DNA from 3 places in the Jeotgalibaca sp. A122 genome. Region 3 is predicted to be linked to each of the others. Evidence: riboswitches for the same ligand, from Rfam matches in the RefSeq annotation. Region 3 holds a riboswitch; each other region holds the start of a gene.
What was found. Region 3 has a riboswitch for cobalamin ahead of ACTU7M_RS06205 (DUF4430 domain-containing protein). Riboswitches for the same ligand answer to the same signal wherever they lie in the genome.
Positions count from the first base shown of each region.

Region 1: it holds a riboswitch for cobalamin, as region 3 does, so the genes downstream of both, ACTU7M_RS04650 (DUF4430 domain-containing protein) here and ACTU7M_RS06205 (DUF4430 domain-containing protein) in region 3, are expected to answer to the same signal.
Region 2: it holds a riboswitch for cobalamin, as region 3 does, so the genes downstream of both, ACTU7M_RS08080 (glutaredoxin domain-containing protein) here and ACTU7M_RS06205 (DUF4430 domain-containing protein) in region 3, are expected to answer to the same signal.

Region 1 is NZ_JBQPRB010000003.1:83,450-93,811, forward strand. Features, by position in the region: gene uvsE (UV DNA damage repair endonuclease UvsE) at 1-600, shown strand, start outside; gene ACTU7M_RS04640 (Gfo/Idh/MocA family protein) at 612-1,571, shown strand; gene ACTU7M_RS04645 (nuclease-related domain-containing protein) at 1,736-2,590, opposite strand; adenosylcobalamin (AdoCbl) riboswitch at 2,739-2,893, shown strand; gene ACTU7M_RS04650 (DUF4430 domain-containing protein) at 3,075-3,473, shown strand; gene ACTU7M_RS04655 (ECF transporter S component) at 3,452-4,006, shown strand; gene ACTU7M_RS04660 (BMC domain-containing protein) at 4,108-4,452, shown strand; gene ACTU7M_RS04665 (EutP/PduV family microcompartment system protein) at 4,471-4,935, shown strand; gene ACTU7M_RS04670 (cob(I)yrinic acid a,c-diamide adenosyltransferase) at 4,910-5,494, shown strand; gene ACTU7M_RS04675 (hypothetical protein) at 5,669-5,953, shown strand; gene ACTU7M_RS04680 (RidA family protein) at 6,215-6,601, opposite strand; gene add (adenosine deaminase) at 6,768-7,775, shown strand; tRNA gene ACTU7M_RS04690 (tRNA-Ala) at 7,831-7,901, shown strand; gene ACTU7M_RS04695 (nuclease-related domain-containing protein) at 8,060-8,923, opposite strand; gene ACTU7M_RS04700 (M24 family metallopeptidase) at 9,060-10,362, shown strand, end outside.
Region 2 is NZ_JBQPRB010000006.1:84,448-94,809, reverse strand. Features, by position in the region: gene ACTU7M_RS08105 (heavy metal translocating P-type ATPase) at 1-628, opposite strand, end outside; gene ACTU7M_RS08100 (tautomerase family protein) at 783-959, opposite strand; gene ACTU7M_RS08095 (tocopherol cyclase family protein) at 1,108-2,085, shown strand; gene nrdF (class 1b ribonucleoside-diphosphate reductase subunit beta) at 2,135-3,085, opposite strand; gene nrdE (class 1b ribonucleoside-diphosphate reductase subunit alpha) at 3,097-5,622, opposite strand; gene ACTU7M_RS08080 (glutaredoxin domain-containing protein) at 5,624-5,857, opposite strand; cobalamin riboswitch at 5,980-6,173, opposite strand; gene ACTU7M_RS08075 (DUF2254 domain-containing protein) at 6,264-7,565, opposite strand; gene ACTU7M_RS08070 (2-keto-3-deoxygluconate permease) at 7,700-8,635, opposite strand; gene ACTU7M_RS08065 (methyl-accepting chemotaxis protein) at 8,931-10,362, opposite strand, start outside.
Region 3 is NZ_JBQPRB010000004.1:130,256-140,617, forward strand. Features, by position in the region: gene ACTU7M_RS06165 (aldose epimerase family protein) at 1-485, shown strand, start outside; gene ACTU7M_RS06170 (MFS transporter) at 533-2,026, opposite strand; gene ACTU7M_RS06175 (helix-turn-helix domain-containing protein) at 2,331-3,104, opposite strand; gene ACTU7M_RS06180 (MATE family efflux transporter) at 3,174-4,526, opposite strand; gene ACTU7M_RS06185 (YczE/YyaS/YitT family protein) at 4,659-5,285, shown strand; gene ACTU7M_RS06190 (VOC family protein) at 5,591-6,028, opposite strand; gene ACTU7M_RS06195 (coenzyme F420-0:L-glutamate ligase) at 6,251-7,441, shown strand; gene ACTU7M_RS06200 (ECF transporter S component) at 7,499-8,014, opposite strand; gene ACTU7M_RS06205 (DUF4430 domain-containing protein) at 8,017-8,400, opposite strand; adenosylcobalamin (AdoCbl) riboswitch at 8,469-8,619, opposite strand; gene ACTU7M_RS06210 (DUF6718 family protein) at 8,670-8,924, opposite strand; gene ACTU7M_RS06215 (thioredoxin family protein) at 8,938-9,273, opposite strand; gene ACTU7M_RS06220 (VanZ family protein) at 9,346-9,795, shown strand; gene ACTU7M_RS06225 (S-ribosylhomocysteine lyase) at 9,830-10,297, opposite strand.

The sequences.
Region 1 (10,362 bases), on a different contig from region 3:
GACAGCTATTGGATCGCAGAAGTCGCCAAAACCTGGCAGCCCGAAGACGGCAAGCAAAAAATTCATTATTCCCAACAGGATCCGACCAAGCAACCCGGTGCCCATACCCAAACAATCGCGCTTGAAACGTTTCTGGATTTCTACAGCGAATTACCCGATCAAACCATTGATATCATGCTGGAAGTCAAGGATAAAAACCTGTCCGCCGTTAAATGTGTCAACGCCTTGACCGATACACCCCAAATCAAATTTTTGGAAAAAGAGTGGGGTAGATACAAATATGCCATCCTGGAAAAATCGCCAGCTGCTTATCAAGCTATCCGCACGTTATTAAAAGATAAATCAGCTTACCCGGTGCGCGAATTCTATCAGTTAATCGAAACAACGTTAGCTGATTCAAGCGCGAACCCCGGCTACATTGAGAATGCGGCCGAACACGTTTGGGGCTACTTCAAGGACCAAGCGACTCCAGCCGAGCGCAAACAATTTGAACGCAACTTGGCTAAAGGCGCACCCGCACCAATCAAACGCCAGCTGCTCAAGCTGGCAACCAAATACGAAGTCGATTATCTTTTGCAATCATTATACTTATACCTTTAGGAGGCCACACCATGAAATGGGCAATACTGGGAGCAGGCAACATCGCCAATGATTTCGCACGTTCTTTCAAAACTGACAAGGCCGAGCTTTACGCCGTTGCATCCCGTTCCAAAGAAAAAGCAGCCGCATTTGCCGACCAATATAAGATTCCTGTCAGCTACGGCAGCTATGAAGAAATGCTCGCCGACGCTACCATCGACGCCGTCTATATCGCGACACCTCACAGCCACCATTACAAGCAGATCAAGCAATGCCTGAATGCCGGTAAGCACGTCTTTTCCGAAAAAGTCATGGTGACAAGCCGCGCCCAACTCGACGAAGTCATCCAGCTCGCGGCCGACAAGAACCTGTATTTGGCCGAAGCCATGACCATTTTCCATGTCCCGCTTTACCCGAAACTCAAACAGTGGATTGCGGAGCACGACCTTGGCAAACTCAAATACATCCACGCGCCATACGGAGCCTTCAAACCCGAAGACTCCCCGATGTATTTCTACAAACCCGAGCTAGCGGGCGGCGCACTCTTCGACATCGGAACTTACGCGCTCACATTCGCACTCGAGTTCATGACCAGCCAACCTGACGAAATCCTGACTTTCGGCAACCTACACGAAACCGGAGTCGATGAAACCTCCGTCATTCTTTTGAAAAATAAAGAAAAAGAACTGGCAACCATTACCTTATCTTTTGGTACCGACCTCCCACATGTAGGCGTCGTTGCGTTCCAAAAAGGTTACCTGGAAATACCGGGCTACACCCGCGCTAACCAAGCTACTTTTACGGACCTACAAGGAAACAAAACAGTGATTGAGACAACCGATACCGCCCATGCCTTCACTCATGAAATCAATAATTTCACCAATATGGTGCTGGAAAAGGGTGCTAACCCCACTCTCGCCAAAACAAAAAATGTCATGACTATTATGGATACGGTTCGGGCCGAATGGGGACTGGTTTATCCGTTCGATTAAATTATTATGGACCACCTACTCTGAATACTCGTTGGCTGTATAAGGTCAAGTGTGCAGAGAAAGGGGTCCTTCTCTGCGCGCTCCCGATACGAAGCTTTCCGAGCATGCAGACTTTCGCAAATAGTCTGCATACTCGGAATAATATTCATGAATGTATGCAGATTTTACTGTTTTAAGTAATCATGAATCATTCTTTTTGAAAATATTTTGTCGCACCACAAATAAATTTGATGGACGCGTTGTTTTTCTGGTGGAAATAAAGTATCTAATTCTAGAATTGTCCGTTCTAAACTGTTTCGTTTATGTTCAAATATGTTGCATCTTGGGCAAGTTAATCGTAGAAAACTGTACTCAACCATCCGAACCCGACACTCCCCACAAAGTACCCCACCCGCTACATCCTCCACACAGTACTTAGCCAACGGCTGATATGGATTATTCACAACATGGTGATTAGCCAATCGCTGACCCAACCGGACATCACTATCCTGCAAAAATCCGCCCGACCGAATCCGTAATTCGTTTAAATAACCTTGCACCTGATGCGGCAACAACACCGGATCATCCCGCCGCAACCCATACAAACTTACGCCCGTTCCCACAAATACTAATCGTGATTCTACCCGAACCGATACCCGCATCGACCGCAACAATTCTTCCAGCAACATCCGGGATCTCTTTAGCTGCGCCAACGGACAGGCTGATAGACCCACAAAATCCCCATCCATTAAGTCAAACGCCCCCATCCAATTTTTTACTTCAAACAAATAAACCACACCATCACAAATATATAAAGCATCAATCTGGCACAACTTTCCACCAACAACCAACACCAAATCATTCAACCGCACCGCACAATCATCAATCCAGGCACCCAATTCATCAAAGCTGCACTCACCAACCTGGCCCGATTCCGAATTCCGCAGCTGTCGCTCCAGCCTCGGCGAAAACACCATCCGTCCCTGTAGCGCACGCAATACCCGAAGCTCAACCGCCATTTCCCGTTTTTTCATCAACATAGCCATTCCCCCTTTACATATATATAAGCAAAAAACCTCGAAAAGCTTTTTTTAAAATAAAAAAATACCCTCTATAGCCTTAAACTGATCATACTTATATAAGCGCTTGCATTTTGCGGAACTTTCACCTACAATCAGAGGTGATAGAAGTACCATTCAAAGACAACCAAGATACGGAAGTTTGGTTAAATCCCAATACGGTCCCGCCACTGTAATCATATGGAGACATATGGAGTCAGATCTTTATCTTGGATTGCTAATAATGCAACGTTTGCTGTTTCGAGGTAAAACAGTATCGTCCCAGTCTATGTAATGGCGCATAGGCTTTTTTTGTACTCAAAAAACAGCTTCATTTTTAGCAAAATGAAGGACCTCTATCAAAAATTAGTAGATGGGGACTGGACTTCAAAGATGAAGGTGGGTAACCAATGACGGTTATTCAGTTCCTAATTTTTTATAATACAAAAATTAGGAGTGAGGAAAAATGAAAAAATATTTATTTTTATTAGCATCTGGATTTATTTTGGCGGGTTGCCAATCACCACAAACGACCGAAGAATCAATTTCCGAATCAACCATCTCATCAGTTATGGCAGAGACGATTACCGTCACGATGCGCATGTCCATTGATGGTGAAGAAGTTGAGGGTGGCAGCCAAGAAATACAAGTCGAAGAGGGCGCTATTCTCCTGGATGTTATGAAAGAGAATTATGACATCGAAGAAACGGACGGATTCATTACGTCCATTGACGGACAGGAACAAGATACGGAAGCAGGGAAATATTGGTTATTTGATATAAATGGCGAAATGGCACCAGTGGGCGCAAATGAAACGGAACTCCAAGAGGGAGACGTTGTAGAATGGAAACTAGAAGCGATGTAAGAAAAAAGAGCCAAAAATTTTCGGTTAAGCGATTAGCTTTATTGGCTATCCTGACAGCCCTTTGTTATGTTGGCAGGATTGTCTTTCAATTTATCCCGAATGTCCAACCGATGACGACCATCCTCCTGTTGATAACATTGAATCTCACGATTACGGACGGCTTGATTGTTGCAGCTGCGTCCCTTATTCTGTCCAATATGGTTTTGGGAATGGGTCCTTGGCTTTTTCCACAACTCATCACGTATTTCCTTTTGCTGGGTTTCGCCGGCATCTTTCTCAAACCCCTTTATGGGAAGGGGAAGAAAAATACCCGCTTCATTTTTACTGCCTATTCTTTTTTGAACGGCCTGCTGTTCGGATTCATCATCTCCATTTTTTCTTACAATATGTATGGCATGACCAATTTTTGGGTCTACTATTTAATGGGGATTTCGTTCGACCTCATGCATGCGGCGGGAAATGCTGGTTTCTACTTGATCCTGGAACCGATTCTAGCACCGTTGTTACACCACCAAATGCGAAAAATCCATTGAACCGAGGATGCTCCTCGGTTTTTTCTTGTCTTGACTTTTAGAAAAAATAGAAATAATATGAGGGTGTGTGTTGCGCTTTCATATTGAAATGAGGGGCAAGTATGGAAACAAAGGAAAGAAAAATATTTGAATCCGTTCCGGGAAAACAAGTCACCATTGCGCATATCATTGCCAATCCTGATAAACGTATCTTTGACAAATTGGGATTACAAAATGAGTATTACCAGGCAATTGGTATCATGACCATTACGCCAAGCGAAGTGGCCGTAATTGCCGTGGACATGGCTAAAAAACAAGGGCCGATAAAAATTGGTTTTGTTGATCGCTTCAGTGGCTCAGTTTTTATTTTGGGAGACATTGCCGCTGTTGAAGGAGCAATGATAGAAACAACATCATTTCTTGAGAGGATGATGGGATTTAGTGTACCTAAAATTACGAAAACATAAATCGAACGGGGTCTTTATATGAAAAAGATAATGTATATCGGATCGATTGGGAGCGGAAAAACGACGCTTTGCCAAAGTATTTTAGGCGAAGAGCTGAAATATAACAAGACGCAGGCAGTGGAGTTTTACCCCCAAATGATTGATACGCCAGGCGAATTCGTGCAGCATCGGCGTTTTTATAGTGCCTTACAGATGATGGCAGCCGAATCGGAAATTATCGGCTTGATCTCCAGCGCCATTGAACAGGAAATGATTTTTTCACCAAACTTTGCCCAGAACATGATGCGACCATGTATCGGGATTGTTACCAAGATTGATTTATGCGAGGACGAAAAACAAATACAGGATGCAGAGAAACGACTGCAACTAGCCGGAGTGGAAAAGATTTTTCGTGTTTCTGCCGTAACCGGCGAGGGCATGCCAGCATTAATAGATTATTTAAAAGGAGCAGATGTTCATGCAAATATACACTCGGACCGGTGATAAGGGTTACACGCGCATTGTCGGGGGCATCCAATTAGCTAAAGACGAAGCACGGGTCATTGCCTATGGAACCGTGGATGAATTGAACAGTATCGTTGGAATCATTACCAGTCTGGATGAAACGAAGCCACAACTTAGAGCGGAACTGATGCAAATTCAACAGTATCTGTTCGATTGTGGCAATGATTTGGCAACACCACATGGTAAAAATCCATACAGGGTGACCAAAGATTTAACTTTTTGGCTAGAAAGTAGAATTGATGTATACGCGGATATCCCACCCGTAGTGGAGTCATTTATTTTACCAGGGGGGACAACGCTTGCCAGCACGCTTCATTTTGCACGTACCGTGGCACGCCGGGCGGAAAGAGAAATCGTGACCTTCCAATGGACTAACGATATGAATGAGGAAGTCCTCAAATTTATCAACAGGTTATCGGATTATTTCTTTGCAATTGCGCGGGTTGTTAATGCGGATGCACAGATTAAAGACGTGCTATACGAACGCAGCGGTAAAGTCTTCCATACCGAAATAACTAAAAAAGATTTAAAAGATTAGAAATGAAACCGTTTTATAAAAAACTATTGACAATTATTTCTTTGAATAGTACATTTAGAGGGTAGAGCACAAGGGCGTGCGAATTAAAAATACGAGCAACGAGGCCGTAAGTACACGAGTATCAATGATACTCCCGTTACTTGCGGCCTTTTTTTGCGAGAAAGGAGGGTAATGATGGAGAAAGTCAGATTTGGAACAACTTTATACATGGGTGATAATAGCTTGGAGCATTTAGCGGAATTTGAAAATGAACGACTATTAATTGTTACAGATGGATTTATTGCTTCTTCTCAAATTCTGGAAACCGTATTGAATTATTTTTCATCCACGACAACATTCAAGCTAATTTGGGGGAAATGGAAATGCTCCAGAAGGCAGCCGGTAATATTCCCGTCATTGGCAATGGGGGAATCAAAAATGAATGCCTGTTGGAAAAAATGCTCAACACTGTTCCATTAGCCTCCGTTGCAAGGCCACTCATCTTGAATCCGAATTTTCCATTTGATGGAAAAATGGAAAATGTCCCCGCAGGCCTGCAAAAAAGTATTGATAGTTCACCTGAATGGTATTTCAACGAACCACAGTAAGGCCAGTGCGCCTATACTGCGGTTCGTTTTATTTATTTTTCTTACAGTGTCTGCACATCAATCCCGTTTACCACCAAAAATTTTCAAAAAAAATACTGCCTCCGGATCAAATCATCCAAAAGCAGTATTATCTTTATTTAATCGGGCGTTTCGCCACGATTTCAATTTCGACATCTGCACCAAGCGGCAATTCCAGAACAGCGACGCAAGTCCGGGCCGGGTATGGGGCCTCGAATTGCGTTTTATAAACTTCATTCATCGCCTCAAAATGTTTCATTGAAGTCAGATACACATTCACTTTGACCACATCATCAGGTGTTAGATCCGCTTCAGCCATAACTGCCAACAAATTAGTAAAGCACTGCACAGTCTGAGCCGCAATATCATCACCCAATTCACGAGCATCAATCGCATTCTTGGCCGTTTGACCGGAAAAATAAACATACTCGCCAGCGTCGACCGCATGCGAATAAGGACCCGACGCCATTACACTGTCTGCTGTATAAATTTTTCTAACCATATCTGAAACCTCCTATTAAGTCTTTGATACCATTCATTCTAGCGAAGTACCTCCCTATATACAAATAATCATCGCCGAAAAACCAACCTATTGAATTTATGCTTTTACTTTTGGCAACAAAATCTCTATAATATTTCTTAATATACATTTGAAAGGCAGTGTAATCATGGAAAAATCAATCATCGAACAACTCCCGAAAGTGGAACTACATTGCCACCTTGATGGCTCCGTGCCACTACCAACTTTGCGTAAATTCGCAACCGAGGCAGGCTACCAACCCGGCGAAATCGAAAAGGCCATAGCACCGGATAAATGCCTCAACCTGCAAGACTATCTCGACAGCTTTGACGCAATCCTGCCACTTCTCCAGACTGCCCAAAACCTGGAAGAGGCCACTTACGCAACCATTGAAGCCGTCGCCAACGACAATGTGAAATATATCGAACTACGTTTCGCACCGCGACTGCATACACGAGAAGGGCTGACCCTTCATGAAGTACTGGATGCCGTTATCCGCGGACTCGAAGCCGCAACCGACGTATTCCCGGTCAAAGTCAACCTCCTAATCAGCGCCATGCGCCACCATTCCAACGCGGACAACTTGGCACTTGTCGAGCAAATCAAAACCTACCACAATCCTTACGTCGTCGGTTTCGATTTCGCCGGAGATGAAAAAGAGGGCGCCAACCAGCACATAAAACCAGTCGTGGATGCGGCCAAACAAGCCAATCTTCAAATCACGCTCCATTCCGGTGAGTGTAACTGCCCGCATAACGTCGTGGATGCAATCCACCTCGGTGCAACCCGAATCGGCCACGGCGTCGCAGTCAGAAACGACAAAAAAGCCCGCGACCTTTGCCGCGAGCGTAATATTTTATTGGAGGTGGCTCCAACCAGCAACGTCCAGACCAATGCAATCGCGTCCCTGGATGACCATCCCTTGCGCCTGTTCCTGGACGAAAACGTTCCGTGTTGCGTCAATACCGACAACCGAACCGTCTCAAACACAACCCTCAGCCGCGAATACCAACTCATGGCTGAAAATTGCGCCTTGACCTATGGCGAAATGAAGAAATTAAACGTAGCAGCTATCCGCCACTCATTCGCAAGCGCGGAAGTAAAACAAACGATTCAAAAACAACTTGAAAATTCTTACGCTCCCTATCTGGACTAAGAAAAATCTTGTGCTATAATTATCTTTAGCGTTACCAATGACGCTAAAGAATCCCGGGCGATTAGTATAGCGGGAGTACGCTAGCATGGCATGCTAGTAGCACGAGTTCGATTCTCGTATCGTCCATCCATAAAAAAGGGCCTACTTCATAACGAAGTGGGTCCTTTTTCGCAAAGGTCTTCTCAAATTCAACAACCTTTGCACTCTGAACCAACTATTAACGCAAAGGTTCGTTAATAAACGCCTACCTTTGCCGGCAAAATACAAAATCTACGCAAAGGTCTTCAAAACTTACTCGACCTTTGCGTAATGAACGTATGAATCATTCTTTTTGAAACTAACCCCTCACACCAAAGATACAAATCACGCTGTGGGTAAAGAGAATTACCGAATAAAGTATCCAGCTCAGCTTTAGCCCGCACCAGTCCATCCTTTTTAAGCTCATAAAAATTACACCTGGAACAATACAGTTTAACCAAATCGAAACCCATCATTTTCCCACGACAGTCAGGGCACATCATGCCACTCGAAACGCTCGCCCGAGAATAGGGCACTTCTTTCTGATAAGGATTAACCGCCACATGATATTTTAAAAGCCTCTCCGCCAATCGTCTATCCCACTGGGACCAGCCACCACGCCAACAAATATCCCTATAGTATTCCGGAATCTGATGCACAAACAAAATGGGAGCGTCTCTTTGGATGCCATAAACAACAATTTTGGGATTCATAAAAACAAGCCTGGCCTCAACTTCCAACTCAATCCCCATACTTCGTACCACATTTTCCAAAATCAATTTAGAACGCTTGAGTTGAGCCAATGGGCAGGCAGCCAGTCCAATAAAATCCCCATCCTTTATATCGAAAGAACCTTCCCAATTCTTTATCTCCAAAAGATAAACCTTTCCATCAGAAATAAATAAAGAATCAATCTGGCAAGTCCGGCCACCGCTTACCAAAAGCAAATCATGCAACCGCATCACATATTCATCCATGTCATCAGCCATACCATCATTCAAACATTCTCCCCTATAGCCAATCAACAAAGACTTATAAAGGCGCTCCTGTTCAGACGTAAAAGCCATCCGGCCACGCAGAGCTTCTAACTTCTGTAGCTCAATCGGTTTCTCACGAACTTTCATTAACATATACATTCCCCCTACATATATATAAGCGAAAATTCGCAAAAACAATTTTTTTCCTTCAAAATCATTCTGGCTCTGCACAAAATCCACAACTATACTATAATGATTGTAACCGCATTACAAACAAGGAGTGATTATAATCAAACCCAACTACAAACAAACCAAACAGCCACTTCGCGACAATCCAGGCATCCAAACCGAACTAACCGACGCAACCATCCAAGAACGCAAAACGAAAGTCCTGAACCTTATGAAACAAAACCAACTCTCGTCACTCATCATCTACGCCGACAAAGAGCACGGCGCCAACTTCGAGTACCTGGTTGGCTTCATTCCACGCTTTGAAGAGGCCATCCAGATCCTGAACGTCGACGGTTCCAGCATTTTAATCTTGGGAAATGAAAACCATAACAAAGCAAAATATGCACGGATTCCGTCTGAAAGCTTCAAATGTTCGATGTTCTCACTTCCCAACCAACCAATGGCCAGCGGGGACGAACTGAAAAATATCATTAGCGAAGCGGCTATCGACACCAGTCAAAAAGTAGGGCTGGTAGGGTGGAAGCTCATCCCGGGAATCGATATACCGAACTTTATCGTGGAAGCCATCAAAACCCGTACCACAAATCTGGTGGACGCAACAGGCTTGATGATTGACCCGGCTTACGGCGCGCGCACGACCAATAACGCCAACGAAATTGCCCACTACGAATACGGGGCTTCACTGGCTTCAGACGGCGTCCTGAACGCCCTGAACAATTTGGAAGTAGGTAAATCCGAACTCGAAATCGGCGCACATCTGCACCAACACGGCCAATATAATACCGTCGTATCCATAGCCGCATTCGGCGAACGTTTTGTGAATGCCAATATTTACCCGACCCACAAAAAACTGGAGCAGGGTGATAAAGTAGCCCTGACAACTGCCTACAAAGGCGGCCTTTCCAGTCGAGCAGGGTATGCCGTCGAAACCAGAGAAGAACTCGAACAAGTAGACCCAGGTTATCTGGAAAACGTGGTTTATCCTTATTTCACAGCTTATAACTATTGGCTCCAAAATGTGAAACCAGGCGTTCACGCCGGCGAATTCTACGCCAATTTTGAAGCCCAATACCCACAAAGAACTTATGGATGGGAACTTTGTCCCGGGCACCTGGTGGCCGATGAAGAATGGCTATCATCGCCATTTTTCAAAGGTTCAAACGCTACCGTTGCGTCTGGCATGCTGTTCCAGGTCGATTTTATCCCGAGCCAAAAGCAATACAAACAGGGTGTTTCCGCTGAGAGCACGGTCGCAATCGCCGACACGGAACTCCAAAATGAAATCAAAGCATCTTACCCTGAGCTTTGGACCCGAATCCAAAATCGCAGAGCCTATCTAAAACAGGAACTAAATATCGATTTACCAGACGAGATTCTGCCTTTAGCTAGTACACTGGGCT
Region 2 (10,362 bases), on a different contig from region 3:
TTATTTCCGCTACTGGCCGTGTTTCAATCGTATCGTCACCCTTTACAATATGCGCGTCTTTGGGTAAGAGTTCAGCTAATGCTTTTTGAGCATCCCCGGCCTCTCCGACTGCCTTCATTTCAATCCAATGCCCCAAAAGCATGATGAGAATTAGGGAGGCAAATTCGAAGAAGAAATCCATGATATGTTCTCCTGTCATGTAACTTGCAACGACCGCATACACACTATACAAATATGAGACTGTTATACCTAGAGTAATCAAAGCCATCATTCCTGGAGATTTCTGCCGAAATTCATGTTTGGCTCCCTGATAAAATGGTTTTCCCCCATAAATAAACAATATTGTCGAGAGGATTGTTACCAAGATATCCGAATAAGGGAAGGTAAATTGAAATGGCAATCTAACCCCCATCATCGGTGAAAGAATCAAAATGATAACTCCCAAAGGTAAAGACCTAAAGAATATCTCCTTAAAGTTCCCATGATGGTGATGACTATGGTCATCATGATTCATGGAATGGTGGTCGTGACTTTCGGTATGATCGTGACCGTGGTCTTCATGATGGTGTTCATGGTTGTGGTTTTGCTCGTCGTGATCGTGATGTTGGTGGTGGTTATGATTATCCATGTCTTTTCTCCTTCCGTTTACAGTTGTAAACAATCATTGGATTTATTTTAACACAAGGTTCTTCCTGATGGATATGAATTCTCCACACCTCCATTATATAAAAAAGAAATACCAACCGTGAGCGATTCACTCCGGCTGGTATCTTTTCTTGTTGTTAATCTTTCTTTTCTCCACTATAAAAATCTTCTGGGGCCATATCCTCATAAATGACACGCACTGATTCAGGTACTGCAAAATTTAATTCATCCATTTTTTCAATGATTGCTTTTGCAAGTTCTGCTTTTTGCTCAGGCGTGCGTCCTTCTTTTAGTTGGATCCGTACAAATGGCATATCGTTTGCCTCCATTCAAATTTAAGATACTCTTGACGTGATTATATCATAGAACCAAATTTCCAATCCATACAAATAGCAACCGTTTGACATCATTATAGTGCTCAGGCATAGTTAAGTAAATAACGTTGGTAGGAGAGTGATTATTGTGGGAAAAGCGTGGACAAATCCAAATCTCTTTCAAGGAAAGCGTAGAAAAAAGAATTACTTTGAGGGTTGGTATTATAAACAAGTTAGTACAGATGGCAAAACGGCCATTAGTTTCATCCCTGGTATTAGTTTGAATGAAAAAGACCCCCATTGTTTCGTGCAATACATTTTAGTCCAGGAAGGTGTAGAGAGTACTGCTACAGGTTACGTTCGCTTCCCTACGGCTTCTTTTATTTGGAATGACGATCCTTTCGCCGTTAAAATTGAAGATAATTTTTTCTCCGAGAGTTTACTTTCAGTGCATCTTGAAACGGAGTCAGACCATATAGAAGGAAATTTGAAAATCGGACCTTTCAGCCCGATTCATTCATCCATTTCGCAGCCTAGTATTATGGGGCCTTATGCTTATGTTCCAAAGATGGAATGCTACCACGGTATCACAAGTATGAATCACGTCTTGGAAGGTTCCCTCCTTATTAATGGTAAATCGGTGGATTTTACGGGTGGTAAAGGTTACATCGAAAAAGACTGGGGAACGAAATTCCCTAAAAATTACGTTTGGCTACAAAGCAATCATTTTGATGAAGATGAAACCAGTCTTTTCTTTTCTATGGCACATGTTCCTTTCTATTTCCGGGACTTGTTGGGTTTCATTTCAAATATCCAGGTAAATGGTAAAGAATACCGTTTTGCCACCTACAATAATAGTAAAATCAAACTATCTTTACCTTCATCTAAAGAGGTGTTGGTAACAATGGAAAACAATCAAGCGAAAGTAAAGATTTACGGAAAAACTGAACATCAAGGCGTTTTGTTAGCCCCTGTTTTAACGGGAATGGATAAAAGCATTAAAGAAGGTGTCTCAGGAACCATTGAGATGGAGCTTTGGGACAAAACGGATGGTTTTCATTATCAGGGAACGGGAACCATGGCGGGAATTGAGATGGTGGATGCTCATGAGTTGGAGACCAAGTGAAAAACGCCATAGCGGGACTTAACCTCCGCTATGGCGTTTTTATTCTTACCTAAAAATCATAATCATCATCTTCCATGGCTTCAACATTCCCCATCAAATAACCAGATCCGACTTGCGAGAAAAAATCATGGTTCGCCGTATCAGTCGAGAGGCCATTCATGACAATCGGATTGACATCTTCTGCATTTGCATCCGTGAAAAATGGTTCAAATCCCAGGTTTTGTAACGCTTTGTTCGCATTATACTTAACGAATGTCTTCACCTCGTTCGTCCAACCGATTTGATCATAAACTTCCTGCGTATAAGCCAATTCATTTTCCATTAAATCGTAAAGCAGTTCATACATCCAATCACGAATTTCAGCTTGTTCACTTTCATTTAACTGGTTGTATCCCAGTTGGAATTTGTAACCAAGATAAGTGCCATGAACAGATTCATCGCGGATAATCAGCTTGATTATTTCCGCTACGTTTGGAAGTAGGTTATTTCCCAGGTACCACAACGGTGTATAAAAACCACTGTAAAACAAGAATGATTCCAAAAACACACTCGCAATTTTTTTCTGCAAGGCTGAACCTGTTTGGTAAATCTCATTAATACGCTTCGCTTTGTATTGCAGAGTCTGATTTGAATTGGTCCATTCGAAAATTTCTTCGATTTTGCGGTTATTATTCAAAGAGATAAAAATTGTACTGTAACTTTTCGCATGGACGGACTCCATAAACAAGATATTATTCAAGACAGCTTCCTCATGCTGGGTTCGGACATCTTCCCGCATGACATTAGCTCCTTCTTCCGATTGCAAGGTATCCAGTAACGTTAGACCGCCAAAGGCTTTATTGACAACTTCGCGCTCTTCTTCCGTCAAACTTCTCCAATCATCCAAATCATTTGAGACCGGAATGCGGGTATCCAGCCAAAACTGGGAAGTCAGTTTTTCCCATGTATGTTTATCCAGTTCGTCTTCTAGTTTATTCCAGTCAATTGCTAAATAATTCATGCCTATTCCCCCTATACCATGCAGCTTTCACAAGAATTTGCACCAATAATATCTCCATCATCCGTATATGTTCGAACGTAGTATAACGATTTAATTCCCTTGCTAAACGCATAATTGCGAAGGCGATTTAAGTCTCGGGTGGTCATGGCAGTCGTTTTACCAACTTTCCATTCGTATAAGCCTTCCGGAATTTGCGAGCGCATGAATAATGTTAAACTCATACCTTGATCAATATGTGGCTGTGCAGCGGCATATACATCAATTATTTTACGTTGATCCATGTCAAAAGCTGATGTGTAATAAGGCATCGTTTCATTGGATAAATAAGGAGCTGGATAGAAAATGGCACCCACTGTTTTTTCTTGACGATGCTCGATTCGTTGCGTAATAGGATGTAAAGAAGCACTTGTTTCATTGATATATGAGATAGATCCATTCGGTGCGATTGCCAGGCGATTACGATGGTAAAGGCCATATTTCTGGACATTTTCTTTCAGCTTTTCCCAATCCGAAACAGTTGGAATTGCGACATTTTTGAAGATAGCCGCCACCTTATCTGATAGAAACTGGAATTCTCCTTTCAAATAAGGCTCAAAATAGCTACCATCTGCATATTTTGATTTTTCAAAATTATGAAAAGCCCTCTTTTTTTCCATGGCTATTTTGTTACTTGCTACCAATGAATAATAATTCAATGACCGGAAATAGGCATCTGTAAACTCAAGGGACTCCGGTGAACCATATGTCATTTGGTTGAGTGCAAATGCAGTATGCAATCCCATCGCGCCTAAGCCGATAGTGTGATATAGCGCATTTCCTTTTTTAATTGTGGGTACTTCATTGATATCCGTTTGCTCAGTAACAGTTGTTAACGCACGTACGGCTACTTCGATAGATTTGCCAAAATCCGGTGATTCAAGGATATTCGGGATATTTGTCGAACCCAGATTACAGCTGATATCCGTCCCTGTGATTTGATAGGATAAGTCATCATTTAAGATTGAGGGTTCTTGCGGTTGGAAAATTTCACTGCACAAGTTACTCATTATTATTTTTCCATCAACGGGATTTGCCTTGTTGACAGTATCAATATTGATAATATATGGATAGCCCGATTCCTGTTGGAGACGGGAAATTTCTTGTTCCAAATCCCGTGCATTAATTTTGTACTTACGGATTTCATCATTAGCAATCATTTCATCGTATTTTTCAGTTATGTTGATATAAGAAAACGGCACACCATATTCTCTCTCCACATCATAAGGACTGAATAAATACATGGGACGATTTGTTTTTAATAATTCATAATATTTATCAGGAACCACTAAGCCTAGTGACAATGTTTTTACCCGAATTTTTTCGTCTGCGTTTTCTTTTTTGGTAGATAAGAAGGCATAGATATCGGGGTGGAAAACATTCAAATAAACGGCCCCAGCCCCATTCCTTTGCCCGAGCTGATTACTATAGCTGAAGCTGTCTTCCAATAATTTCATCACTGGGACAACACCAGAGGAGGCATTTTCTATTTTTTTGATCGGTGCCCCTGCTTCACGTAAATTTGATAAATTGACGCCCACACCGCCACCTTTTCTGGATAGCTGCAATGCTGAGTTTATGCCGCGACCAATCGAAAGCATCGAATCATCCAAATCAACCAAAAAACATGATACTAGTTCTCCACGACGTTTTTTCCCCGCATTCAAGAACGTCGGTGTTGCGGGTTGGTAACGTTGCGTGATCATTTCTTCTGCTAAACCCCAAGCCAACCTCTCATCACCGTTGGCCAAGAATAAAGCATTAAATGCAATACGGTCTTCATATCGTTCCAAGTATTTAGTACCATCATTCGTTTTCAGGGCATATTGGGTATAGAACTTATAGGCTCCCATGAAGCTCTTGAAACGGAATTTATGGGCATACAGTTTTTGAAAAAGCTCTTTTATGTAGGACATTTCATACTTGTTCAGGATTGTCTCGTCTATATAGTCTTCACGAACCAAATAGGCGAGCTTTTCTTCTAAAGTGTGAAAAAATACCGTATTCATATTTATTTCTTCCAGGAAATAAACGCGTGCGGCCTCTTTGTCTTTCTGTAATGGAATCATCCCATCAACCGGGATATTTACTTCATTATTTAAATTAAAATAACTAACACGTTTCGTTTGTTTACCCAACTCATCCAACTCTCTTTCCAATTTCTGAATGTCTAAATCGTTACCCTGAAATTCAAATTCATGTAACACGGGAATGCCGTATTCCGCTTCAATCTCATGGACAGTGAAGCAAAACAAGGATCCGAAATTCCGGTTTCCACCACCGAAAGTACCTATACACAAGCGTTTATTTTGTCCCGTTTCCAAAAAATCTTTTACTGGTTCAGTGACTTCAGAAACGTATGTGGGAACAATTAAAATAAACGGTTCATCCATTTCAACAAACGGATTCGTTACGGTTATCTCAAGCCCATTGAAATTTGGAATTTTTTCGACGAATCGCCGAGTTTGACCCGTAACGGTGAAATAAGCTATTTTTGCCATCTTAATTTACCAAGGCATCCAGTAGTTGCGGTTGGAAACCATTAAAAGGCGGCTCACCTTCTATTTGAATAACAGGGAGGCTTTGGAAGCCAAGCGCTTTTACCTCTTCCACCCATACAGGATTTTCAGATATATTTTTTTCGAAATAGGATACGTTGCGTTTATCTAAATATTTCTTGGTGAACATACATTGGCCACACCCGACCTTACTGTATATGGTTATTTTTTTTGACATGTCGCTCTCTCCTTTTTTGTTTTTTGGGTACAAAAAAACCGCCCATTTAGAATGAACGGTAAAAAACGATAGAAACCCCTATTGAGAGAGCCCACCGTTTCATCTTTTTCATCCCCGAAAAATAGAAACAACAATCATTGGCAGGTCTCCTGGCTCATGTTTCATCCTACTTTAGCCCTTCCCATATTTCTTATTCAAAAGAAGATACAGTGGTTTGCTATTTCGTCCACATTAACAGTTGCGGGGGCAGCTCCAGTTTTTAACTGGATTCCCTATTATGGCATCAGCTGATGCCACCAAAAATTGCGGTACTATATTTTGTGCTATTTATTTGTTTTGTAGTTCTAACATACTACATATTGAATAATACCATAGAGCCCACAACTAGGCTAGACAAAAGTGCGCATTATTCCTTCATTGCCATTATCTCTTCATAGCGTTCGGTTAGTCTACGCTGATCCATTTCTTCCGGGAAATTCGGGGTCGTTAATTGGTAAACGTGGGTGCTATAGGATTTAATAAACGATAATTTTTCTGGGTGAGCCGCATACGCCACCGTTAATAACGAATCAAATAAAGCGCTGGCTCCCGAGATATCCTGCTTCATGTAATGAATCAATTGCCAATAACTTTCATAAAGATCCTTGGCAAAATTATTGAAGTCATAAAAGACAACACCGGTATAGTCTTCATTATCTTCGTGCTCACCCAAAAGTACGAACCTTCCTGGCAATGCAGCCATCTTCCCGTCCAATAATGCTTTATACTGCAGTATATGAATGGCGCTGTTAGGATCGTTTATACCCGGAGATACTGCTCGCAGTGCAACTTCCACCAGCTTAGTCCGGGCAAATATAGGATCATACATCGTAGATGGGGCTATTTCAAATACAAGAGCGCGATTGAAAGGCTCTGCGATTTTCTCAATCGCGTCTATTTTCTTATTCGTATATAAAATCCCTAAAGGTTTATTGCGTGCTACGAAATCACCTATTCTAACGTATAAAACCAAGCTACCTTCCCATTCCTGGGCTAGCGTGACCATCCGATCGAAGTTGATGTATTCCACATAACCATCTTGAGTAGCTTGAATCGTGTAAACATGAAGACGGTCGAATTCCGGTAGATGTTGAACTGTTGGTTTTTCAGAAAAAAATGCCACTGCCTTGTCAAACGATTCATCTGCTTCGTGATACAAGCGATCCACTAGCTGTTCCATGCGAACGAACATAGCGACTGAATAGACAAAACGCACAAAAAATAGAACGCTGAAAAGCGCATAAATCAAGGCTACCGTGGCTGATAACACCAAATACTCATGTTCTGAATTACGCATAAAGAATAAGGAAGACAAACAGTAAATAAACCCACCCAGGAACACCCCTAGCGCTTGCATAGGTGCCTTATGCAGCAAAAAATTCTCCACTGTTCTCGGACTGAAATTGGATGAATAAAACGATATCACTGCCAACATTGTCCCAAAAGTGAATGTGGCAACTGAAAAGAGTGACCCTGCCAAGAGCGAAAGAATATCCTTTGCCAAGTTGACACTCGTCAAGAAAACAGGAGATATTAGTTCAACTGTCGGGATCAACCGTGTATCCAGCGCTATGATGACTAGTGCCAGCATGAACGCTATCAGGACATTACCGCCTAAGGTTACCCAAATACGCTTTTCTTCATATACTAATTTTAAAGCATCCAGCATATGTGTTTCCCCCTTTTTAAACCTGTTTTCTATATTGTAGCATTTAAATAATGGGACTCCTTTGAAACAAACAAATCCATATATAAAACCGTTCATTGGATTATGAACGGTTTTATATATCATCAGTAATGACTCTACTTCACGTAGGCATTTTTATATAAACTTTTTACAAAAAAGGAAGTCGTTACACTTGTTAAAACTGTCGCTGTTAAAAGTTGGCCAGTCGCACTTGAAACGTACTGTTGAAGCTCAGGATGTGCTACTGCCAATATCCCCAATGTTGATACAGAAATCCCTGCAATTGAAAGCATTGAAACTGCGCCAATGCCATCTTGTTTTAATACTTTTTTGTCAATCAAAAATATAGGACTCATCGCGATATAATAGATGATTACAAGTAGCAAACCCTGCAAGCCTGATTTTGCCACTTCAACAAGATCAATACCTTGTCCGATATTCCAACCGAGAATCGGTAACAAGACACCTGAACCCGGAGCAAATAGTTGTGCAAATTTTACATCTAAATTTCCGATTAACATACCAAGGCCTATTGGGACCAATGTGGAAATAATAGGCATCCAGTCCATTTCAGCTCCAGCCGCCGATGTAATACTGTAAACAATTACTGGTATGATAGGCAGACTGAACACACCAATCAAGCCAAAAGCTGCCGTATCATCATCTGTCCCGTACTCTTTAATTAGTGAGAGATAAATAGCTGGATTCAAACTGCTTATTCCTACTACAAGTGCCATGGTACTAATACCAAAAATTCCTTCTTGCCCAAATAATTGAATAGCTGCCAAGCCAAAACCGACACTCAAAATGAATTTTACTACTAATAAAATACCTTGTCTTTTTAAAACGCGCACGAGTCTTTTTAAGTCAATGGTTGTTCCAGAAAAGAAACATAACACGCCCAAAATAAAGTTCATGCTATCACCAGAAAAAGTCGCTTCAGTTAAACCACCGATCCGAACCAAATCCGGCCATATCGTATAAAATAAAGCACTTAGAAATAATGGCACTAAAAACAAGCCCGCAGGCACTTTCGTAATCTTATCGTACATCGTATGTCTCCTTTTTTTAAACTAATCATCTAAAAAAGTCTATCATATTAGGAGAGTTTTTTAAAGGATTACTTGGAAATGCTAATTCTATATTGCACTTATTGCGCGACTTTTAAATGAAATAATCTTTCCAGAAAAAGGTTAATTAGTCAGTGATACCATCATTTTTTTACTTTATGTATTATAAAGAACAGTGACGGTTCCTTGCAATAAGCATTCACGAAAAGTATGTATATTTAAAAAAACTCTCCCTTTTTAATCGGGAGAGTTACAAAGGATAGTCAAATTTACCCTTTTAATATTTAAATTTTTGCATGCCAAGGGTTAGTTCCTCAGCAAGATGAGCCAAACTGTCACTCGCTTCTGAAATCTGACTCATAGCATTGACTTGTTCATCTACTGTAGCAGATGCTTCTTCTGTACTGGCGGCGTTTTCTTCTGAAATAGCAGCCAGTTGCTCCATAGTATGAATAATTAAATTTTTCTTCTCATCCATAATCGAGCTTGTCACATCCAATTGTTCCATTGCCTTGCCAACCTCATCTAAGGTATGTGCTATTCCGTAAAAATTATTATGCGTTTCGGATAAACTATATAGCTGCAGGTCATTCATGTCCTTCATAACAGCTAATGAATCCTTTGCCGCTTGCGTTTTATAATTTAGTGCATCAATCGTCCCTTTTATTTGATCGGCAAATTCATTTGACTGACTCGCTAATTTTTTAATTTCATCTGCTACTACTGCGAATCCTCTACCCGCTTCACCTGATCGAGCAGCTTCAATCGATGCATTAAGAGCGAGTAAGTTGGTTTGATCCGCAATGGACTTAATCATCGTACTCACTGAACCTATTTGCTCGACACTAGCATTTGTTTCCCCAATAACTTCTCCAACTTCTAACTGGGCTTTACTAGCATCTTTTGTTTTTTCTTGCAAATCTCTAAGCTTCTCCAAGCCTTCCTCTTTGAGCCTGTTAACTTGCACAGAGTAAGTGCTCAATTTTTCAATTATCAGTTTTTCTTGATTAATTAGATTTCCTAATTCCTCTACTTTTAGTGTTCCTGAAGAGGTTTCGGTTGCTTGCTCTGTAGCGCCATGCGCGATTTCAGTAATCACAGCATTCACTTCTATAGCCGATACTGTTGCTTCTTTACTCGTGGCTGTCAATTCTTCAGATGAAGCAGAAACTGTTTCTGCATGTTCCGAAATTTGACGGATAAGTTGAACAAGTTGTTTTTTCATTTGTAGTGTTGCATTCGCCAATTGTCCAATTTCGGAATTGTTTTGTAAGAGTTTTTCATCGTTCTCAAGCTTCTTACTGGTCAAATCATAATTTGCTATCTCGGTAATTTCATTGGACATCATCTTAATCGGTTTTACAAGGTTTCGCAAGAAATACCCAACGATCGTCACTATGGTTGCAACAAAAAGTAATGCAATTAAGCTATTTACCAAGATGAGTTGCTGAATTTGCGCATTCACATCTTTTAGGTCATAGCTAACTTTAAAGGCACCTATAATTGTTGCACCCGTTGGATCTTTAATTGGCAACAATTCATAATATTCATTCTTCGTCTTTTCTTTTAAATTTTTGCCAGTCAAAGTCTGACTTATATTTTCCTGCAAGTTTGAATCTGATTTCAGACTGCTTTCGTCCGTTGTATAAAGCAGTCCTTCTGCTGTATAAATATCAACATTTGTATCGGTTAAATTGGTATAATTTTCA
Region 3 (10,362 bases):
ATATGAAAAACACCATCTTGGATCACGAACTGCATATTGCGGCTGATCGCTTTGTAGAACTGGATGACAATACCATTCCAACCGGAAATAAAGTATCTGTGGCTGGGACACCTTTTGATTTCCGCCAACCTACCTTTACAAAACAGGCTACAGAATCTGATCATCCTCAGGCCAAAGCAGTGGCTGGGCTGGATCATCCTTTCATCTTGAATCATTCTAAAAATAAGGTTGCTGCTCGTTTATATGAAGGCACAAGCGGCCGTTGTATCGAAATGACAACGACTGAACCAGTGGTGGTTGTATTTATGCACAACGGACCAAGCGCGTTCACATACAACGGGAGCGCGATTCCAGCCTATACGGGTATCACACTTGAAACGCAAGGTTATCCTGATTCGATCAATAAAAATGATTTTGGGAATACCGTTTTAAATCCAGGCGAAACCTATGAATCACAAACCATTTATAAATTTAGCGTGGAATAACAAAAGAACCATCCTCCCGATGAAACGGGAGAATGGTTCTTTTATTATTAATTGTTTGTTGTTGCCACTTCTACTTCTGATTCCTGTACAGGACTTTCTGCTGAACGCAACTCAGACAGTCTTTCTTGAACGCCTTCCATTGCTTTACTATCCAGTTTGTAGAATTTCATAAATACTAGGGCAATAACAATTGAGATAAACGGCAGGACTGCATAAAGCAGAAGTGCTATCATTCTTAAGTCACCAGACAATGGTGTGTCAGCCGTTGGATAAGCTGTACCAAAACCAACTGCCGCTAAAAGCCAACCAATCATCATTGGTGCAAGTGAAGATGCCAATGAGTCTGTTAATGAGAAAATCGTTCCGATTACACCCGCAACATAACGACCAGACTCACTTGTTTCGTAGTCAGAAATATCTGCTGACATTGTAAGTACCAAAGAGGATGGTGAACGGGAGAAGCCACGAGCCAAAGCGTAAATCGAAATAAATAGAACTGCTTTAAATGTGATGTTACCAAAGTCCACATCACCTGGTTGGATGTTCATCATCAACATACCCAATACAACAAAGAATACAGACGCTAGGGATAGGTAAATAATATATGCGCCGCGTAGTCCTTTTTTACGAGCCAAAGCTGTTGCTCCAAAAGTAATCAACAAATCTGGAATAATTGTCAGCATGGACATTTGACCAGATAGTGCAAAGTTACCAAGTAAAATACCGAAAACAATAATTTGAGCAACTTGGTCACTCATCAATTGTACACAGAATTTAACGAATGCAGCTGCCATAGAAAGCATTTGCAAAGGACGGTTGCCTTTAATAACATGTGCGTAATCTTTTAAGCTTGTTTCAGTTGTATTTTCACCTAAACCAAAGTATTGTTTTTGGTCTTTTGCCGAAATACCGATAATAGCCAAGATACATAGAATCAAGGAAACAACGATAACAGTACCAACTAACTCTTGGAAGAAACCAAGTGTAAAGCCACCATATTTTGGCTCTAGGTAGTTCGAAGCGTAAATTTGTCCACCAGTGAAAACAAAAATCATGAAAATTCCATCTGAAATATTGAACATTGGACGTTGTTTTGGATCACTTGTCAAAACAGATTGACCAGCTTTTGTAACAGAAGCTTGTAATGAATAACCAATTTTATGGATAATCAAAGCTACCACCAATACGGGTAGACGAGCAGGTTCCGGTAACAAATGTGTTGTAAACAAAATCAAGAATGATGCAATTGTTATCAAGTTACCCATTAACATCAACGGACGGTACTTGCCCCATCTAGTTTCTGTTTTATCAATAAACACCCCAATTGCAGGGTCAATAATACCATCAAAAATACGAACATATCCCATAAGTTGACTAATGAACAATGCTGCAAGTCCTACAAGACCAGTTGAATAATAAGTTACAAATCCGAATGCAAATAAGTACAAGTTTGTGGAAGAGTTATTTAATGAGAATAAGACAATTTGCCACCATTTGGCTGTATGATATTTTTCTTGCATATTACTAGTTGAATCTGACATTTCCTTACCTCCAATTTATATTTAAACACTATTTATGAAAACCGCTTTCGAAAAATATATCACAATAAAAACAAATTATTATTGAAAACGATTTCATTTCACTTTAACGACAAATTGATTTTTAAATATCCTCTTTGCCAATAAAAAGTAGGAATATCCTTTATACATTAAAGCACTTACAATCAATTTGACCTCATAAGTATAGTGAAAAAATGAACATTAGACATTAACTAAAATTGCTGGTTTTTGAACTACTTTTGCACAAAACAAAATGAAAGCGCCTATGTTAGGCGCTTTCACATTTTTAATTATGCAAGTTTTTAAGATACACAACTGGAGAACTCCCAGTAATTTTCTTGAATATTTTACTGAAGTAGGAATTACTGTTGTAACCTAATTTTTCTGAAACTTCCCCTACAGTTACTTCCCCACCCTGGAATAACAACTTTGCCGCTTCTATTTTTTGGTGGTTTACGTACTCACTAATGGTATAACCTGTTTCTTTTTTAAACTTTCGTGCCAAATGTGAACTGTTCACATGAAATGTTGCGGCCAAATTTGATACATTTAATTCTTCCCGCAAGTGATTTCCAATGAAAACAACAATTTCTTTTATTAAAGGTGAATACTTTAAGGTTGAATAATTTGCTACCAGATCACAATATTCAGCAAACATATTGGGACTGATGACGTGTTCCAAATAGTCCGTTGTGGTTGCCTGTTCGATTTGGATGGCATATTTTTCAAAAACCAGATGTAAATAAATGGCAGCTACCCCACCTAGCTCCCCCGCTACCCGGCATAATGTATTTCGGATAATCATCCCATTCTTGCGTGTCCGCAATGGATCTCCCTTCAAATGTGGATTACCATAATAATATCCGCTATTTTGATCTAGTCCCGGCATTTTAGTGGCGCGGTCCAACATTTCTCTATTTCCACTTTGAATGGCTTGAATAAGTAGTTTATCCCGTTCCATCGATTTTTCGATAAAGTGTATCGAATTGCCTCGATTATCAAGATTATCTTCTGACAATAAATCATATAGGTTCGTGGAACTTGTATAGTTTTCTGCCATCCATTTCACCCCAAACGTTTTTCTATTATTATACTTGAAATAACCCAGAACTACAAAAGGCAACTCCAATCAAGAAGTCATGAAACGCTTGAATTGAGTGGCATCGTCATTTTTTTTAACAAGCCTGATAGCATATACCAATATCACGGTTGAACCTATCCAGGCCATCGGATGGCTAACAAGAATGCCCGTGAAGCCAAATGTACCGGCAAGTGCAAGCGGGACCAAAATTCGCATTGTCATTTCCATCAACCCCGCAAGCGTTGGAGCGACGGCTTTTCCAATACCTTGAAGTGTATAGCGAATCACGAATAATACGGATAATACCATGTAAAATGGTGTCGTAAGTTGTAGATAGCGCTCAATATACATCAATGTTTCCGGGTCGTCGGCTCCAAATAAAGTCTGTGATAAAGAGGTACCAAAGAAGAATAGAAGAAGGCCTATGGTGAGGCTATAACCCAGGGAGATAACCAAGCTGCCACGTATCCCTTGCCATACTCTTTCCATCAACCCCGCCCCTGCATTTTGAGCGGCAAATGTTGCCATAGCAACTCCAATTGAAATCAAAGGCATAACAATCATGGCTTCAATCCTTTGTCCAATAGCATGGGCCTCCACCGGAGAAGAACCCAAAGTATTCAGCATCAACTGCAAGATAATCGAACCTATGGTTATGATAGCTGACTGAATACCTATCGGGAGACTCATTTTCAAATGAAGTTTTATTTCTCTCTTATCAACTTGAATATCACCTTTTTGAATCTTGAAATAACTGATGCGACGAGACAAATAAAAATAACAGATGATTCCGACTAGAAATTGAGACAAAATAATTGCCAAAGCAACTCCTTTCACTCCTAGCGGTATAATAATAACGAACAGAAAGTCAAAAATAATATTAAGGATTTGCGATAATACCATCAAATATAATAATTGCCTGGTACTTCCCATGGAGCGTAATGAATTTATCATGACATGAAAAAGCATCATTGCGCCCAGTCCCAGTATGGAATAAATAAAATAATCTTTACTCTGACTATAGAATTTTACAGGTATATGCATTAACGACAACAAAAAGTCCGAAAATACATAACCCAGGACACTGATAAGTACAACAATAACCAGCGACAACAACAAACTAGAAATAAAACTGCTACGGATTCGGTCTCCATCTTTCATTCCCAACCTTTGTGCCAACACCAAAGAAAGGCCCGAAGCAATCCCTTGAATAAATCCTTGCAAGAAGAAAGTTAAACTCGCAACTGCCCCAATAGCGCCTAACGCACTTAAGCCAAGTGTTCTCCCCACTATCATCGTATCTATTAGACTATATAATTGTTGGAACAAATTCCCTAAAATTAAAGGAATCGTAAATTTAATCAGGAGTGTCAACGGTTTCCCCACGGTCATATCTGTCATTTTTCAGTCTCCATCTGCGGTCTAATTTTTAGTATGCGGATTCATTTTACTACATTTTAGGAATAATAAAAGATGGTTATTTCCGAACATTTTTTATATAATATTCAGTGCCGATAAAGAGGAGGAAAAAAATTGAAAAAAAACTTAACTGTGCGGCTCCTATATACGATACTTGGGATCATTTTAATAGGATTTGCTGTCGCTTTTGTACGCATTGCCTCTCTTGGAACAGATCCTTTTACAACCTTAAATCTTGGAATTACTGAATTTACAGGACTTCGCTATGGCATAACAAGTATTCTCACTACCACAATTGCCACTATTTTTATTCTATTTGTAGATAAACGCTTAATCGGCCTGGGTACCATCTTGAACATTTTGTTAGTGGGAAATATTTCCGATATTATCGTTAATTTTGGTCTCGGAACATTTGGACAAGCCGAAGCATTATGGCTGAGGATTGTCATTGCTATTCTGGGTGTTTTATTCTTGGCAATCGGAGCGGCAATGAATATTGTTGCTAATCTGGGAGTTTCTCCGTATGATGCGTTACCATTAGTTGCAGAGACACTTGGAAAAGGCAAAATTCGTTTCCAATATGCTCGGATTGTGTTGGACTTTTCATCCGTTGGCCTCGGATATGTGCTGGGTGCAACAGTTGGAGCGGTGACACTTGTAAGTGCGTTCTTAATGGGACCTCTATTGCAATTTTTCCGGATTAAATTTTTCAAGCTATTACAAAAATTCGAAGCAAATTAAAAATGAAGGGAGTGGGACAAAAGGCGTTTAGCCCCGAATCTTCTACCGTATACCATATCCGTAAGCTACTAAAGTAGCAACGGCTATGGCAACTGGAACGAATAAGCGCAGGATGGTCGCAGACCATCTGATCTTTATTATGGAGGCACTGTGGGCTAACGCCCAAGTGTATCATGTTTGTAAGCTGCCGAAGCAGCAACAACCATGACAAAGTGACGTCGGGGCTGCCTTTTGGAGCACGTTTACGGGGCAGATGTACGAATACAGGAAAGAGGCCGGGACTTTTGTCCCGGCCTCTTCATTTTTTAAGTTATGTCTACCGCCAAGGTTGAAAGCATCCACTCCACCCCAAATTTGTCGGTTGTTTGGCCATAGAGGGGACTCCAGAAAGTTTCCTGTAGTTCCATATTCACTTTTCCACCTTGTTTTAACTTATCAAACACATCGCGTGTTTCTTCTATATTGTCAAAGACGAGTGTCACGGTGATATTGTTACCCACAACATACGGCATTCCCGGAAAATTGTCGGAAAGCATGAGATAGGATCCGTTTGGCAATTGGAGGGTAGCATTCATGATCCGGTCTTGGATAGATTCCGGCACGGGATCTCTTTCAGGATCTTCTGGCATATCGCTGAACTTTGTGAGGTCTAGAATATCTGCACTTAAGATATCCGCGTAGTAGTTGATTGCTTCTTCTGCTCTTCCTTCGAATACTAGGTAAGGATATGAATCGATTAACATATTATAACCCTCTTTTCGAATAAGATACTTGCACGTTCATCTTAGTTTGTTTTACACTAGCCGTCAAAGAATAACTATTCGTTAACTTTCATTTTTTTGTTGTAAAACTCATTCAATAAGCATATAATTACCCAGTACTACCATTAGTTTGAATTTTTCAGTTCTTATTCCTTTATTTTATAGTAAGATAGGGATTGACTGAACATTTAGGGAGAGATTTAAGTGGAGAGAGTAGTAGGAACTGTCGTTAGAGGTCTTCGTGGTCCAATCATCAACAAAGGTGATGACTTAGAACAAATCGTTGTCGACACTGTACTGAACGCAGCAAAGGTTGAAGGGTTTACCATCGGTGACCGTGACATCATTTCTGTAACAGAATCAATCGTTGCTCGGGCACAAGGAAATTATGCATCTATCGATGACATTGCAACAGATGTTGCCAAAAAATTCGGGGATGATACAATCGGTGTTATTTTCCCAATTTTAAGTCGTAATCGTTTTGCTGTATGTTTACGTGGAATTGCAAAAGGTGCGAAAAAAATCGTATTGATGCTTAGCTACCCTGCTGATGAGGTTGGTAATCATTTAGTAGATTTAGAATCACTGGATGAAAAAGGCGTGAACCCTTGGACAGATACATTGTCCGAAGCTGAGTTCCGTGAACACTTTGGATATAAAAAACATACCTTTACTGGAATCGACTATATTGATTACTATAAATCAATTGTAGAAGAATATGGTATTGAGTGTGAAGTTATTTTCTCAAATAACGCAAAATCCATTCTAGACTATACAAAGAGCGTTTTGAATTGCGATATTCACTCACGTTTCAGAACAAAAAAACAATTGAAAGATAACGGTGCTGAAAAAGTTTACAGCTTGGATAACATTTTGGCTGAACCTGTTAACGGCAGTGGCTTTAATGAGTCCTATGGTTTGCTTGGCGCTAACAAAGCAACTGAAGGAACAGTTAAATTGTTCCCTCGCAATGCACAACCAATCGTTGATAACATCCAAAGCCGCATTAAAGAAGCAACAGGCAAAACGGTTGAGGTTATGGTATATGGTGACGGCGCGTTCAAAGATCCTGTCGGGAAAATTTGGGAACTTGCTGATCCAGTTGTATCTCCAGCTTACACACCTGGTCTTGACGGAGTTCCTAGCGAAATCAAATTGAAATACTTGGCTGACAACAACTTCGCTGAATTACAAGGTGAAGAATTACGTCTAGCAATTTCTGAGTTCATCAAGAACAAAGAAACTGACTTGGTTGGCGCAATGGAATCTCAAGGAACAACTCCTCGTCAATTGACTGACTTAATTGGCTCCCTGTCCGATTTAACTTCAGGTAGTGGAGATAAAGGAACACCTTTCATCTTCATCCAAGGTTACTTCGATAATTATACTAAATAAGAAAATCCGCATAACCTGTATTGGTTGTGCGGATTTTTTGACATCTTTTGTGGAAAATTATTTTTTAATATACTTTTCAAATAATGGTCGCAAGATAGGTTCCAGGATGATATAAAAACCTGCATTCCCAACTGCATGAGCAAAGTCAAACGGCAAACCCAAAGTATAATAGGCCCAAAAATTAGTCATGCCATAGGTTTTATATGACACCAACGATATCACGAACCCATAGAAAAAACCTGAAAATAAGGCAAACAAAACAAAAAGCCACTTTGTTTTGTTTCCATGAATAGGCCGTAGTACGATTCCTGTAAAAAGGATAATCACTGCATAGCTAAACAGTTGGGCAAACGTCCAAGGACCCATCCCCATTATCATATTTGATAAAAAGAGGGATAGACCAGCCACAATCAACCCGTCCCCCAGGCCTAGATACAAGGTCAGTATTAACAAAATAGCGGTCATGGGTTGAACATTGGGTAAAAATTGAAAGACAACGCGTCCGACATAATTCAATGCAACCAAAATTGCCAGCAATGCAATATGTTTTGCATCATAACGCTTCATTGACATGGTTACTCAAGTCCTGCTAAATCGAAATCCACGACGTCTCCATCTGACAATTCTAATTCATGAGCGCCTACTGGTGCCATTTCCCCATTCAAATCAAATAACCAGTATTTACCTGCTTCTGCATCTTGCTCGTAACCATTGATTGTTGTGATGAAGTTATCTTCATCAACGACTTCGAATTCTTCTTTCATAACATCCAACAAGAATTCTCCAGGCTCTACCTCAGCTGTCACTGAACCTGCTTCAATCAATTCCCCTTCAACAGATACATTAATCGTGACCTCAGACAAATCTGCGCTTTCCACCGTTGAATCGACTGCTTCAGTTTTTGTTCCACAAGCTGTCAAAGTTGCCCCTGCAAAAAGCAATAAAAACCATTTTTTCATTCTTTACACTCCTTTTGTTTTTTACACAGGCAACAAAAAAGCCTATGCGCCCTGCCACATAGACCAAAAAAACAATACCGTTTTACCTCGAAACCGTATGCGTGCGTATAAGCATCCAGGGATAAAGATCTGACTTGAACAGCGATGATGTTCTCACAGTGGCGGGACCGTGTTGGATTTTCACCAACTTCCATATCCGAGGAGTCTTTGTATTGGGTTTTATCTTTCATCATTGTATCCAAGACTTCATTTTTTAGCAAGTCTGCAAATTAGCGAGTCGTCTTTTCCTGAACAGCTTTCTCGAAAGCCTCTTTTGTATTCTCAACTTGTATTGGAGCGTACTCTGGCCATGCATCGTCCAGCTTAGCCCCTTCATCGCAACTTACGATAAGAAATTCAGCGGAACGTTTGAAAACCCCTTCGAGTTGCGGGATATAATTCAGAAAATCCGTGACATCTCTCAACGAAATTGCCGCGCTCCCTTTTTTCTTAAACGTTTTTGCAACTAAATATTTATTTCCCATAACTCCTCCTGAATCAGTAATTTTCTACAAGTCGTGCTATCTGTTCCTCCAGTTCTGCCATTATGACGAAACGGGCTTTGCGAATCATTTCCTTGCCATCTACAAATAGTAACAACGCTGGTACAGTAAACACACTAAACGCCCCTGCTATGGCTGGAATCTTGTCAGCATCCACTTTTATCATTTTAACTTCAGGGAAAGCAGTTAACATTTCCCTAACCTGTGGTAAAACAGCATGGCATACGCCGCAGTCTATCCGAGAAACATAAACAAAAGCAAATTGATGTTCCGCTATAAAGGTATGAACATCCTCTATGCGTTGCGCTTCTACATATGGAATCAATGCCATTCCCTCCTTTAATTTTTCCTTTTTTAATATTATAACATGATATACTAAACCTATAAAAAAAGGAGTTTCTATATGTCACGAAATAATAAATGGTTAAATTGGGGATTTGTCGTAGCCTGGATGGGGCTCATTTTTTCCTTTTCGGCCCAAAAAGGCTCTGATTCCGGTTCTTTGAGTGGTTCAATCGTCAGCACCATTCTTTCGCTCTGGCATTCCCTCTTCCCCTCTATCACCCTAGACCAAGACACAATACATTTCCTCATTCGCAAAGGTGCCCACTTCACCGTTTATCTTATACTGGGGTTACTGGTCGTGAATGCACTCTCTAAAAGTGGCGTAAAAAGTAAAAAACGTTACGCGTTGGCTCTTTCCATTTGTTTCTTGTACGCAATTAGCGACGAAATCCATCAAGCTTTTGTACCAAATCGTGGTCCTAGCTTTTGGGATGTGCTGTTGGATACGAGCGGATCTGCTTTTGGTCTGTTAGGATATGGGACGGCGAAAAATATGAAAAAAAAATAAAACAGCTTTCCTGAGGGAGAGCTGTTTCTGTTTGTTATTTTGCAGGCAGCACGCGTTCGAAAGGATCGCGACTGATGCCTTTTTCCAGAACTTCACGTGCGTATTCTTTTGCCGAGAATAAGCTATGGTCGCGATAGTTTCCACATTCCTTAGCAGTTACAGCTGGAATCACTTCTGTTTCCAAAACTTTTTCCAATGTTTTTTCTAAAGCTTCCGCAATTTCATCCGCAGTTGATTCATTCCATTTAATGCAATAGAATCCTGTCCGACATCCCATTGGCGAGATATCGATAATACCCGGTAAATAATCACGCATATAGGTTGCCAATAAATGTTCCAAGGTGTGAACTGCACCTGTTGGAAAAGCATCTTTATTTGGTTGTAGGAAACGCAAATCAATTTTTTGAATGGTTGCTTCTCCATTTGTTTCTGTACCAGCCACTCGTACATAGGGCGCCTTCACAATATTATGATCCAGTTCAAAACTTTCTACTTTAGCCACTTAAATTCCTCCTTTTTCCTTCTTTCCCATCCTACAAGAAAATCACTGAGAATGAAAGAGACCCG